One region of the Pedobacter flavus genome, then DNA from elsewhere that is predicted to be linked to it. Evidence: riboswitches for the same ligand, from Rfam matches in the RefSeq annotation. Region 1 holds a riboswitch; the other holds the start of a gene.

The links. Region 1 has a riboswitch for cobalamin ahead of VRU49_RS08180 (acyl-CoA thioesterase). Riboswitches for the same ligand answer to the same signal wherever they lie in the genome.
Region 2: linked by a shared signal. The riboswitch ahead of VRU49_RS00050 (TonB-dependent receptor plug domain-containing protein) and the one ahead of VRU49_RS08180 (acyl-CoA thioesterase) in region 1 are both predicted to bind cobalamin.

The regions. Positions count from the first base shown of each region.
Region 1 covers NZ_JAZDQU010000002.1:491,205-496,578, reverse strand. Annotated here, with positions in the region: gene VRU49_RS08195 (bifunctional UDP-N-acetylmuramoyl-tripeptide:D-alanyl-D-alanine ligase/alanine racemase) at 1-328, opposite strand, end outside; gene VRU49_RS08190 (secondary thiamine-phosphate synthase enzyme YjbQ) at 330-749, opposite strand; gene VRU49_RS08185 (M1 family metallopeptidase) at 865-2,460, opposite strand; gene VRU49_RS08180 (acyl-CoA thioesterase) at 2,554-2,934, opposite strand; cobalamin riboswitch at 3,053-3,232, opposite strand; gene VRU49_RS08175 (hypothetical protein) at 3,428-3,766, opposite strand; gene VRU49_RS08170 (Na/Pi cotransporter family protein) at 4,097-5,035, shown strand; tRNA gene VRU49_RS08165 (tRNA-Leu) at 5,237-5,321, opposite strand; tRNA gene VRU49_RS08160 (tRNA-Gly) at 5,373-5,374, opposite strand, start outside.
Region 2 covers NZ_JAZDQU010000001.1:8,962-14,335, reverse strand. Annotated here, with positions in the region: gene VRU49_RS00060 (carboxypeptidase-like regulatory domain-containing protein) at 1-311, opposite strand, end outside; gene VRU49_RS00055 (YncE family protein) at 459-1,568, opposite strand; gene VRU49_RS00050 (TonB-dependent receptor plug domain-containing protein) at 1,580-3,523, opposite strand; cobalamin riboswitch at 3,698-3,884, opposite strand; partial or broken gene VRU49_RS00045 (DPP IV N-terminal domain-containing protein) at 4,398-4,694, shown strand; gene VRU49_RS00040 (enoyl-ACP reductase FabI) at 4,848-5,374, opposite strand, start outside.

The DNA of each region.
Region 1 (5,374 bases):
GAATATTAAATTGATTTCTATGGTAAGCAGAGATTTGTTGTAAAGCTTTTAAAGTATCATCTACTATTATAAAATTAGCTTCTTTAAACTGATTTAAATCAGGAAGTACATTTACAATAAAATTTCTGATTTGATTTTGGTAGGCATCCTTTAAAAAAAGATGTCCATCCTTTTGAGCCTTAATCGCGAAAAATAATGCATTTAACGGGTGATTAATCCTTCTGCTGTCGGTAACTAACGTTTGAATTAAATGTTCTGAATTAAATGCATACAGCTTACCATTAACAATATCTGCAATTTTTTGAATGTTGTATAAAGTAGATTGCATTTTAATTCCCCCAGATTGTAATAATTAAATTTCTATTTCCTCCAAAATCTCTATGTTCACAAAAATAAATACCTTGCCAGGTACCTAAACATAATTCTCCATTATTAATTGGAATTTGAACAGAACTACCTAAAATAGATGATTTTAAATGAGCAGGCATATCATCTAATCCTTCATAAGTATGTATAAAATCTGGAAAATCTGAGGGCACCATTTTATTAAAAAAAGTCTCAAAATCTTTCCTTACAGTTGGATCTGCATTTTCATTTATGGTTAGTGAGGCCGAAGTATGTTGAATAAACACCTGCATCATCCCAACAGAAACGGAATTTAAATGAGTTGTTGCACGAACAACCAGATCAGTTATTAAGTGAAATCCTCTAGGCTTATTTAGGGAAATAGAATATTGATAAAATTTCATAGTTCCCTATAAATTTAAGCTCAAAATCTTAAAAAATGCACATCAATGATGAATTTAATTTATAAAACCCATCCATAAAAAAAGGGCCTAAAAAAATTAGACCCTTTAAAAAATACTATTCAATAATTATCTTCCTCAAATAAAACCAATTAGGATCTACAGATGGCATTACATTACTATTTATAATAATTGGTTTTTCCGATAAATTTAAACGTTTGGTTCCTTCGTGAGTAACCACATCAACAGGTAAACTCATCTTGATATTGTTTAATTGTAGAGCATATCTATTATTTGGTAACTCCTTCATAGAAATCTCCAATTTATTGGTTGAGAAAATAAATAAATCAAACAAAGGTTTTAGATCGATGCCTGCTTCCTTACTAAAAAAAGCCTCTAGATCGGCTGTAACTACTTTATTATGATAAGTGTATTGGGTTGAAGTAGCGAACTTTTTTAAGGCAGGATAAAACAAATCATCGCCCATAATATAGGCTAATGTATGCATAAAAAAGGCCCCTTTAGGATAAATATCGCCTTCGTAAGCGGTCTTACCATCAATATCTTTTCCTTGAACCAATGGCTTATTATTTTTTATCGCCGTTTGACCTACTCTTTTAAAATGCTTTACATAAGCATCTATTCCTTCATGTTCTCTAATAAATAAAGCATCACCAAACGTACATATCCCTTCTTGAATCCAAAAATCTGCCCAATCTTTTGCAGTTACTTTATTTCCCCACCATTCGTGTCCAAGTTCATGGTGCATTAATCCATCGAAGTCATAAGCGCCAATTTTAGAATATTTAAACTTCGCACCGTATGCATTCATCGTTTGATGTTCCATACCCATATGCTCTGTTTCTACAATTCCAATCTTTTCATTAATCCAAGGGTACTCTCCAAAGTATTTTTCCTGCATTTGCATACTGCGTTCTAATAAATCTAGGTGCTTTTGAGCTTTATCTACATTATATTTTAAAACATAAAATTCCATAGGTACTTTATTGCCTTCGCTAGTGGTATATAAACGTTTTACAACCGTATAATCAGCCGCATTAAAAACAATATTATAATTATTTATGGTGTATTTGGTTTGCCAATGGTAGGTAACTTTATCACCTTTTTTAGTGATTTTCCTTAATAAACCCGGACCAGCGACTACTAAATTATTAGGCACTGTGATATTCATAATTACCCCTTCATTAGGTTCATCTGAAGGATGATCCTTACTAGGGAAAAATATTTTACCACCACCTCCTTCTGCTGTTACCTCAACTCTTGGTGTTCCATTTGCATCTTTCGTCCACGTAAAACCATCCTCCCAAGGCGGTCTAATGGCCACATGTGGTTTACCTGAATAAAAAACCTGAATGGAGGCCTTCCCTGCTTTTAGGGTGTTTTTGAGGTTAATCACAATTAAATCATTATTAAAAGTAAACGATTCCACTCTATTGTTAACCAATACCTTACTGATAGCAAAATTATCCATCAAATCCAATAATAGCACATTAGTTGGTTCAGAGAGAATTACATCTACAATTGTATTACCAGCAATAGATTCGTCATCTACATTCACAGCTAAATTCAGCGTATAATGTCGGACATCCATTATAGCTTGCTCGGGTTTTAATTTTCCACCGGTTGTTAAAATTTGAGCCTGAGCAAAAAATGCTGCTCCAAAGCAAAATATACTTAGAAGGATTTTTTTCATTTTTAATCAATTAATAATTTAATATCGCCTATTTCAATTACAATTGACCAATAAAAATGTAACAATTAAAGTAACACAAGAAAATTACACCTATTAATTAATTTTTATAGGCTTTTTATCTTTATCAATCGCCACAAAAGTAAAAATACCTTGCACAGCCAATTCTCTACCTTCAGCGTACATTTGTTCGATATAGATATCTACATTAACCTTTAAACTCGTATTACCAACGTGGACCACCTTACCTATTAATTCTACAATTGTTCCTGCCGGAATGGGCTTTTTAAAATCAATTTTATCACTACTTACGGTAACCATAATTTGTCGGCTGTAACGAGTAGCCGTTATAAAAGCTACTTCATCCATCATATGCATGGCTGTACCACCAAACAAGGTATCATAATGATTTGTTGTATTGGGAAATACAGCTTTAAAAATTCGGGTTTCGGAGTTTTTGATTTTTTCTTGTATCATATAATTACTGTTTAATAAGCCGATCAGAGCTTTGGTAATAAAATTCAAAGCATAGGCCAGCACAACCTCTATTGAGATATACTATTGATACGATTGAATATACTTTTTACCGCGAAAGCATTCAAAACAATGAGTGGCAGATATCCTGACTTATAACACCTTAGTCGCCCTTCCCCCCGGAGGAGTGGGCCGCTTTGACAAAGGCTTTGGTTACTTACAGTTGCGCGACAGTTCGTGATTTACACACGATTCCCTTTTAAATTACCTTAGAGGCAATACCGACTATTGTGAGGAATAAAACTAAGAACGAATGGTGTAAAGATAAGGGAAAAGTTGGAAAGCCGAAAGACGGAAAGACCGAAGACTAAAGACTAAAGACGGAAAAGCTAAGAGTTAGGAGTTAGAACCAAGTATCAACAACCTGCTGACTAACTACCAACTAACTACTGACTACTGACTGACTTCTCAGACTTTTCTGACTTTCTAACTATTCTTAATTCCACAATGTTCCTGCGAAACCTAAAACTGAACTCATCCACAAAATAAAAACATAGATTAATAGACTTAAAAATAAACCTACTACCAACTTCCAGCTTCCAGGTATCCATAAACTGCTTATCTTAAAAACTACAAAACCTGCCATTGCTCCTGCTAATGTTATTACTATAATTGGGCGGATAAACCAAAATTGTCCCCATAAAGGATTGGGGTTATCTACTCCGGAAATAAATAATAAAACCAAACATAAATTTATGATTGCACCAATAATCATAAATGAGGCAGCGGAATTAAATGGTTTACAAGTTGGGGATGAATTTTGAGAAGTTGTCATTTTTTAATAGGGTTAATATTTAAATTTCATTTTTTCACTAAGTATAAAAGTGCCTAATTTTCAATAAATTAAAAATTATAAAAGTACTTTGTAGTACAAAGTAAATAAAATAAAATTGTATATCCAAAATTTAAATTCATAAATAAGCAAAATAGAAAAATACATATAACTCTTTCATTATATAGAAATTAGCTAAACTTAACAACCCAACAAATCCTTAACTAAAAATAATTAAATTGAATATAAGCGGTAATTTTTTAATTTTGAACTCAAAACCGAGCATTATTGGGATAAAAAGAAAATAGTGCAGCAAACGTACAAACCATTTAAATGTTCGAAAATTTCCAAACCATTGTCATAATAATAGCTTCTATTGCCCTATTTGTATTTGGTTTACAAAGCTTTAGTAAAGAAATTCAAAATTTAGGAACAGAGCGTTTATCTAAATGGATTGGCAAAATAACCAAATACAGAATTGGTGGCTTCTTATTGGGCACCCTTTTCACAGCAACCATACAATCTAGCACATTAGTTTCTACACTAACTGTATCGTTTGTAAATAGTGGCGTAATAACGCTTAGAGATAGTATATTGATATTATTAGGGACTAATATAGGAACCACATCTACCGCATGGATTGTATCTATGAACTCTACTTTTATAGGTCCATTCTTCATTGTATTGGGCTCAATTATTAGTATGATACCAACAAAAATTGCCGTTGTTGGTAAGCCTATATTTTATTTTGGCTTTATCTTTTTTTCTCTTTCATTAATAAGTGAGGCCATGGAACCTATTAAAAATGACCCTTTATTAATTGAAATTTTATCAATGGCCACTAACCCATTGTTAGGCATAATTTATGGGATTATTATTACTATAATCATTCAATCGAGTTCGGTGGTAGTAGGATTAGTAATTGTATTGTTAGCTCAAGGAACCATAACCATAGATTCTGCCATTCCAATTGTAATTGGAGCCAACATTGGTACTACCTCTACTGCTTTAATTATCAGCTTAAAATTCTCGTCTCTTTCCAAATTAGTAGCATGGTCGGCTTCTGCATTTAACATAGTAGGCGTAATTTTCATGTTCCCATTTTTTGGAGTCTTAAAAAATATTGCCATGTCGTTTAGTCATGAGCCGGCATTACAAGTTGCCATCGCCTATACCATTAGCAATACATTCACATCGGTTTTCTTTTTAATCTTTTTAAATCCAACACTAAGGAGATTACAAAAACATAGGTGGTATAAATTATCTGATTAACTCGACAAAAATCAGATTATGTTTAAAATGGTGGCGATGATTGAATATGAGCTCCTACCACTGCATTGCATTCCGTTTCAAGGTAACAGATCAAAGGGATTAGTCCACAGAAATTACAACTAATCTAACTCTAGTATTCTTGTATTAATTTAGGAGGGGTATAAAACAAAAAATCCCGACTGATTAGTCGGGATTTAATTGTACTCAGAGCGGGAATCGAACCCGCACGCCTGTTGAGGGCACAGGATTTTAAGTCCTGCGTGTCTACCAGTTCCACCATCTGAGCAAAAAGCAAATTGCTTTTTTTAAAAATATCTCCTGGTAGGAAGATATTTAGAG
Region 2 (5,374 bases), on a different contig from region 1:
TCTGCGATTTTATAGACACTTTCAAATAATTTAATATGAACTTGAGTAGGTTCATTATTTATAGTTACCTGCGTATTTGTAGCAGCATAACCCATCATCTGTGTTAAAATATCGTAATTTCCTCTTTCTAGCTCAATTTGAAAGCGACCTTCATTATTTGAAACGGAAGAAATTTTAGTACCTGAAACATATAATGTAGCACCAGCTAAGGGTAAATTATCAAATGATTTTACAGTTCCACTCAGTGTAAACTTTTGCCCAAATGCAGGTATGGTAAATAACAATAAAAGATTTAATAGAATGCTTCTCATGGGTATCATGTAATCTTTAATTACGCCTATACTTTTCTACGAAATTTATCGTAGTTTTAAAGTTAAGGTTAATTTGATAATATGCAAAATATTACTTTGTTCTATGTGAAAAATCGAGATTGCCATTAGGCAATCTCGATTTAAAAACTATTTTTTTGGGTTGGTGTAAAACACTAAATGAGCCGGTAAGTCTCCCGTACTTACTTCAAATACTTTAACACCAGATTTATTAAAACGATATAATGCACCAGGGCTTACATAATCTTTCGCATCCGTAATGTATATATCTTCATTTAGTGGATCTACAGCTATGCCATAAGGTGACTTAATTTTTTTATCCGTCCCATCAGTAATAAAATTACCCTCTAATTTGGTTTCGTCTTTGATGTTTATTTTACCATATGAGGCTATACTGTTCCAATTTTCGTCATAAGTTATACCAAAATAATAAGCCATGTCGTTGTGAATTGTCAGGTTACTAATTCTTATATCAAATGCTTTAACAACTTCGTCTTTTTTCGTATCAATCAAAAATAGATTTGATTGAATCTTTCCATAATCCCCTCTAGATGTCACATACAGGTCGCCATATTTATCTGCTTTCAGTCTATTTAGATTAACAGCAACATCAATTTTTTTAATTTCTAAGTTTGTTTTTAAATCGATTACCGAAACCGTTTTTTCATAATTAGATGGTGTATAGCCTCCAGAATTAGCGACGTACAGTTTATCACCGACAACTGCCATCTCTTCAGGTTCTCTTCCAACTTTAATTCTTGCTTTTTCAGTGATTGTAGCTGTGTCGATTACAGAAACGTATCCTTCATAGGAAGTAACATAGGCATTGTCTTTGTAAAATGTGATATATTTGCTATTTGGAATATCAACTTTTCCAATTCTTTTGGCGGTTTTAACATCTAAAACTTCTACCTTGTTTGATGAGTTAACTACTATATAAAGTCTGGATCCATAGATTTGGATATCGTTACCCACATCTCCAAGACCCAAAGTTACTCCAGGGTTGGCTTCGTTAAAGATGTTTTTTCTATAGGTGCCTGAGGCGTAATCGTAATAATCTAAAGATGCTTTATTTGAACCCCAGTTTCCTTCGTTAAGCACATACAAGCCATTTATACTACTAATTTGTCCAGGAACTTTCGTTTGTTCTTCTGGAATTATTCCATATTCTTTTTTACAAGATGCAAATGTTAGGGCAAGTAGACCAAATACTGCCAGATTTGATAGCGATTTTTTCATTTTATTAATTTTTAAAAGTTTGTGTATAGTGTGAATCGATAATTTCTACCAGGCATAGGATAATTTAGAACTATGTCGTAGTATTGATTTAGGAGGTTGTTTATCTCGGCACTAATTCTCAAAGGGGTTGGTAGTATATTTAGTGCCTTATGAATTGCCAAATCGTGGGTATACCAAGCGGGAATGTAATTAACTGGGATGTTCGCTTTTTGACTGTAACGTTCTCCTGTATAAATAAAACTATAGTTTAAGCTTACCGTTTTGAAATCTAACGCTGCTGTTAAAGATCCGCTATGCACGGGTATATACGGTATTTGATGGCCGTAACTATAGGCTGATTCTGTTTTCTCTACAGCCTTTTCGTACGTATAATTCCCCTTAATTAATGCGTTTAATTTGTTGAATTGCCAATGCGTTTGAAATTGAATTTCTGCCCCACTTATCTGCACACGATCTAAATTAACCATAGTCCATCTGAATAGATTGAGTGTAGGGATGGCAACTATTTTGTCTTTGATTTGGTTGTCATACACATCGCCACGTACAATTAAGGTTTTTAAAGAAGTATTGTTAGAAAACAGGGAATAGGTGAATCCTAAATCTATTTGTTTGCCAATTTCTGGGTCAAGGGAAGTATTGCCAACAGAGGTGTAATACAGGTCGTTAAATGTTGGTAACCTAAATATGGACTTATAGAATCCCCTAATTTTTAAATTCTTAAATTGAAAAGGTTGCCACGAAGCCAATAATGTTGGTGAGAAATTTTCTTTATCTCCACCGCTTTTACCCAGCATTACTGCATCCTTTACAGATGTTCTAAGGAGAGTGGCTTGTAAACTTAATGCGTCTTTTTCAAATTTGGTGTTGACTGCACTGAGCCAACTGTATCTGGTTGGATAGGCAAAGTTATACAAATTTGCATTTAGGTCCTGCTTGCTTAAATCGTTACTGAAGCTAAAATTCCAATGTTTATTTAGAGCAAAGGAGTTAGATAGAGACACATACACTTCGTGCTGATAGTATCTATTGTCAAGTATTCCAAACAAGGTTTTGTAATCAGGATCTACATACCTCAAAAAATCATTACTGTACTTAAGTTGAGCCAACCATTTAAACTTCTTGCTTCCATCAGAAGTATAGCTTGATTGATAGAAGAAGTTTCTATCCCATTGCCTTTGACTGAAGTTAAATTTGTTAGAAACAATGGCCCCCGGTAAGCCACGTTCACTGTTGTAATAGTAAACTTGGTTGTTTATTTGGGAACTATCAGCAAACTTTACAAACAACTCACTTTCTATTCTTTTGGAAAGTATATCGCCATTTTGTCTAACCATTGTTGTATCGTATACGCCATTCGTATATCTATACTTGTATTTCCCGTCGGAGTTAAGGAGTTCTGAATTTACAACCCAACTTATTTTGTCTGACAATTTTCTCGCAAACAGTACTTGTGGATTCAACAAGTTAAAGGAGCCTGTTTTAAGATTTAGTTTGAAGTGTTGATTTTTGTTCGGAAAAAAAACGGGAGATTGGGATTTTAAAAATAGTGCGCTTGAACTAGCAAATGCCCTTGCCGACTGCAATAGTTCTGGATTTTGTCCGCTGTAAAGACTTATTTCCTTTAAGTTTTCTAAACTGTATTTGCTTAAGTCTACCTGTCCATTTTGAGCATTAGAAAGCTGAGATCCGTTGTAGAAAACAGACGTATGGTTGCTGCCCATGCTGCGCACATTAATGGTCTTTAATCCTCCAACACCACCATAATCTTTTAACTGTACACCAGAAAAAAAGCGCAAAGCATCGGCTATGGACACACCTTTTAGGCGTTGTATGTCTTTGCTGTTTAAAAGTTGCACGGGTGTTGCCGAATTTAAATAAGGCGACAAGTCCAGTGCCGTAATTTTCACCTCTGTTATGTGCTGAGTTTTTATGGTATCTGTTTGGGCATTCAGCATTTTGGGTGACGCTGATAGGCACAGTAGGACCATATGAAAACAAACAAGCAAATAACGTTTGGTTATTTTCTTTGTTACCATTTTTTGTGTGAGTTTACACCCACAGCAAGCAGAAATTAAGGAGCAAGTAAAATTACTAGCACAAACTCCTAGCTTCAATCCCCGAAAGCTATGAATACTATATTGCTAAAGGCAGGTCTTCTGACTTACTCCCTGTTTTCTGCCTTCCCATATAAATACAGTGGCTAAGAATAGAAAACTCTAATGGAGCTTACAGCTGCGGGACAGTTACGGAATTACACCGTATTCCCATTTTAATCTCTATGCGTTACCATAGAAAACCTAAAGCAGTTCAAAGATAGCTATTTTGGGAAGATTAATCATACAAAAGCATCAATCAAATTTTAAGTGTTTGAATGTTAAAGGTTTAATTATTCTAATTTTATTAAACTTTTTATAACAATAGATTTAGAATATAAATCGTTGTTTAGTGAAAATTTACTTATTTAGATGCTGATTTTTTTAAGTATTAAGCTTGAGTCTTAAAATGAAAAATTGTAATGAGTTAACTAAGATGAGCTGTAACCTTTTCAATGTCCTCGTCCAACCAGACTATTAAACAATTTTGAGACAATGATTCTTTCAAAATTTTATTCATATTAGTTATCTTGCTTTCGCTTAAGTTTGCTCTGCTAATTAAGAAGATTAACAAACAAACTAAACTCTGAATTGAAATGAAAAAGCATTTATCACTCGAGGGTATAAAAGTGGGCTTTGAGCGTTATGGCGATATGTTTTTTATGATCTTATAAATACCTAGTTTACATTTCACAATATACCTTTTATCTACAATTGAAGATTTGGTTGGGTTTATGAAGAGGAATTTGGACTAGGAAAGGTTTGGAAATGGTCTCCTGATACTAAATACATCGCCTTTTGGCAAACTGATGAAAGTATGGTGCCTATTTTTAAAATGACAGATTATTCGGGCAATCATGTACAGTACACAGAAATTCCTAGTCCAAAGGTTGGTGACTCAATTCCTGAAGTTAAGATTGGAGTAATCAATATTAATGATATGAGATTAAAAAATGAAAAGTCTTTAAGGGATAATTTTATGGTAGAAAATAATTATTGCTTAGTGGTTGATAAAAGGTTGTTTAGAAATTAAAAGAGTAATCTCTATCTGCCACACATAGCCCAAAAACAAAAAAGGGTATAGGGAAATAATCCCTTTACCCTTTTTATATTTTTATGGACATCCGATCTTCTCAACGCCCAGTCTCCCGGTCTCCCCGTCTTTCGGACTTTCCCGACTTCCCCCTTAATCTTCCAATCCCATTTTTTGCATCACAACATCGCTCACTCCTGTTGAAGAATAACCTCCATCATGGAATAAATTCTGCATAGTTACCATTCTGGTTAAGTCTGAGAATAAGGTAATACAATAATCTGCACAAGACTCAGCATCGGCATTGCCTAATGGTGCAATAGCATCTGCATAATCATAAAAATCACCAAAACCTTTAATACCAGTTCCAGCAGTTGTTTTAGTTGGCGATTGAGAAACCGTATTAATTCTCACCTTTTTCTCAACACCATAATGATATCCAAAACTTCTAGCGATAGACTCTAACATCGCTTTAATATCTGCCATATCAGTATAGAATGGATAAGTTCTTTGTGCGGCCATATAAGTTAAAGCTACAACACTACCACCTTCTGCAATAGCATCTAATTTTTTAGCTACAGCTAACATTTTATGAAGCGACATTGCAGAAACATCAATTCCTTTCATAAAATAATCATAGTTACTCTCTGTATAAGGAATTTTTTTACGGATATTAACAC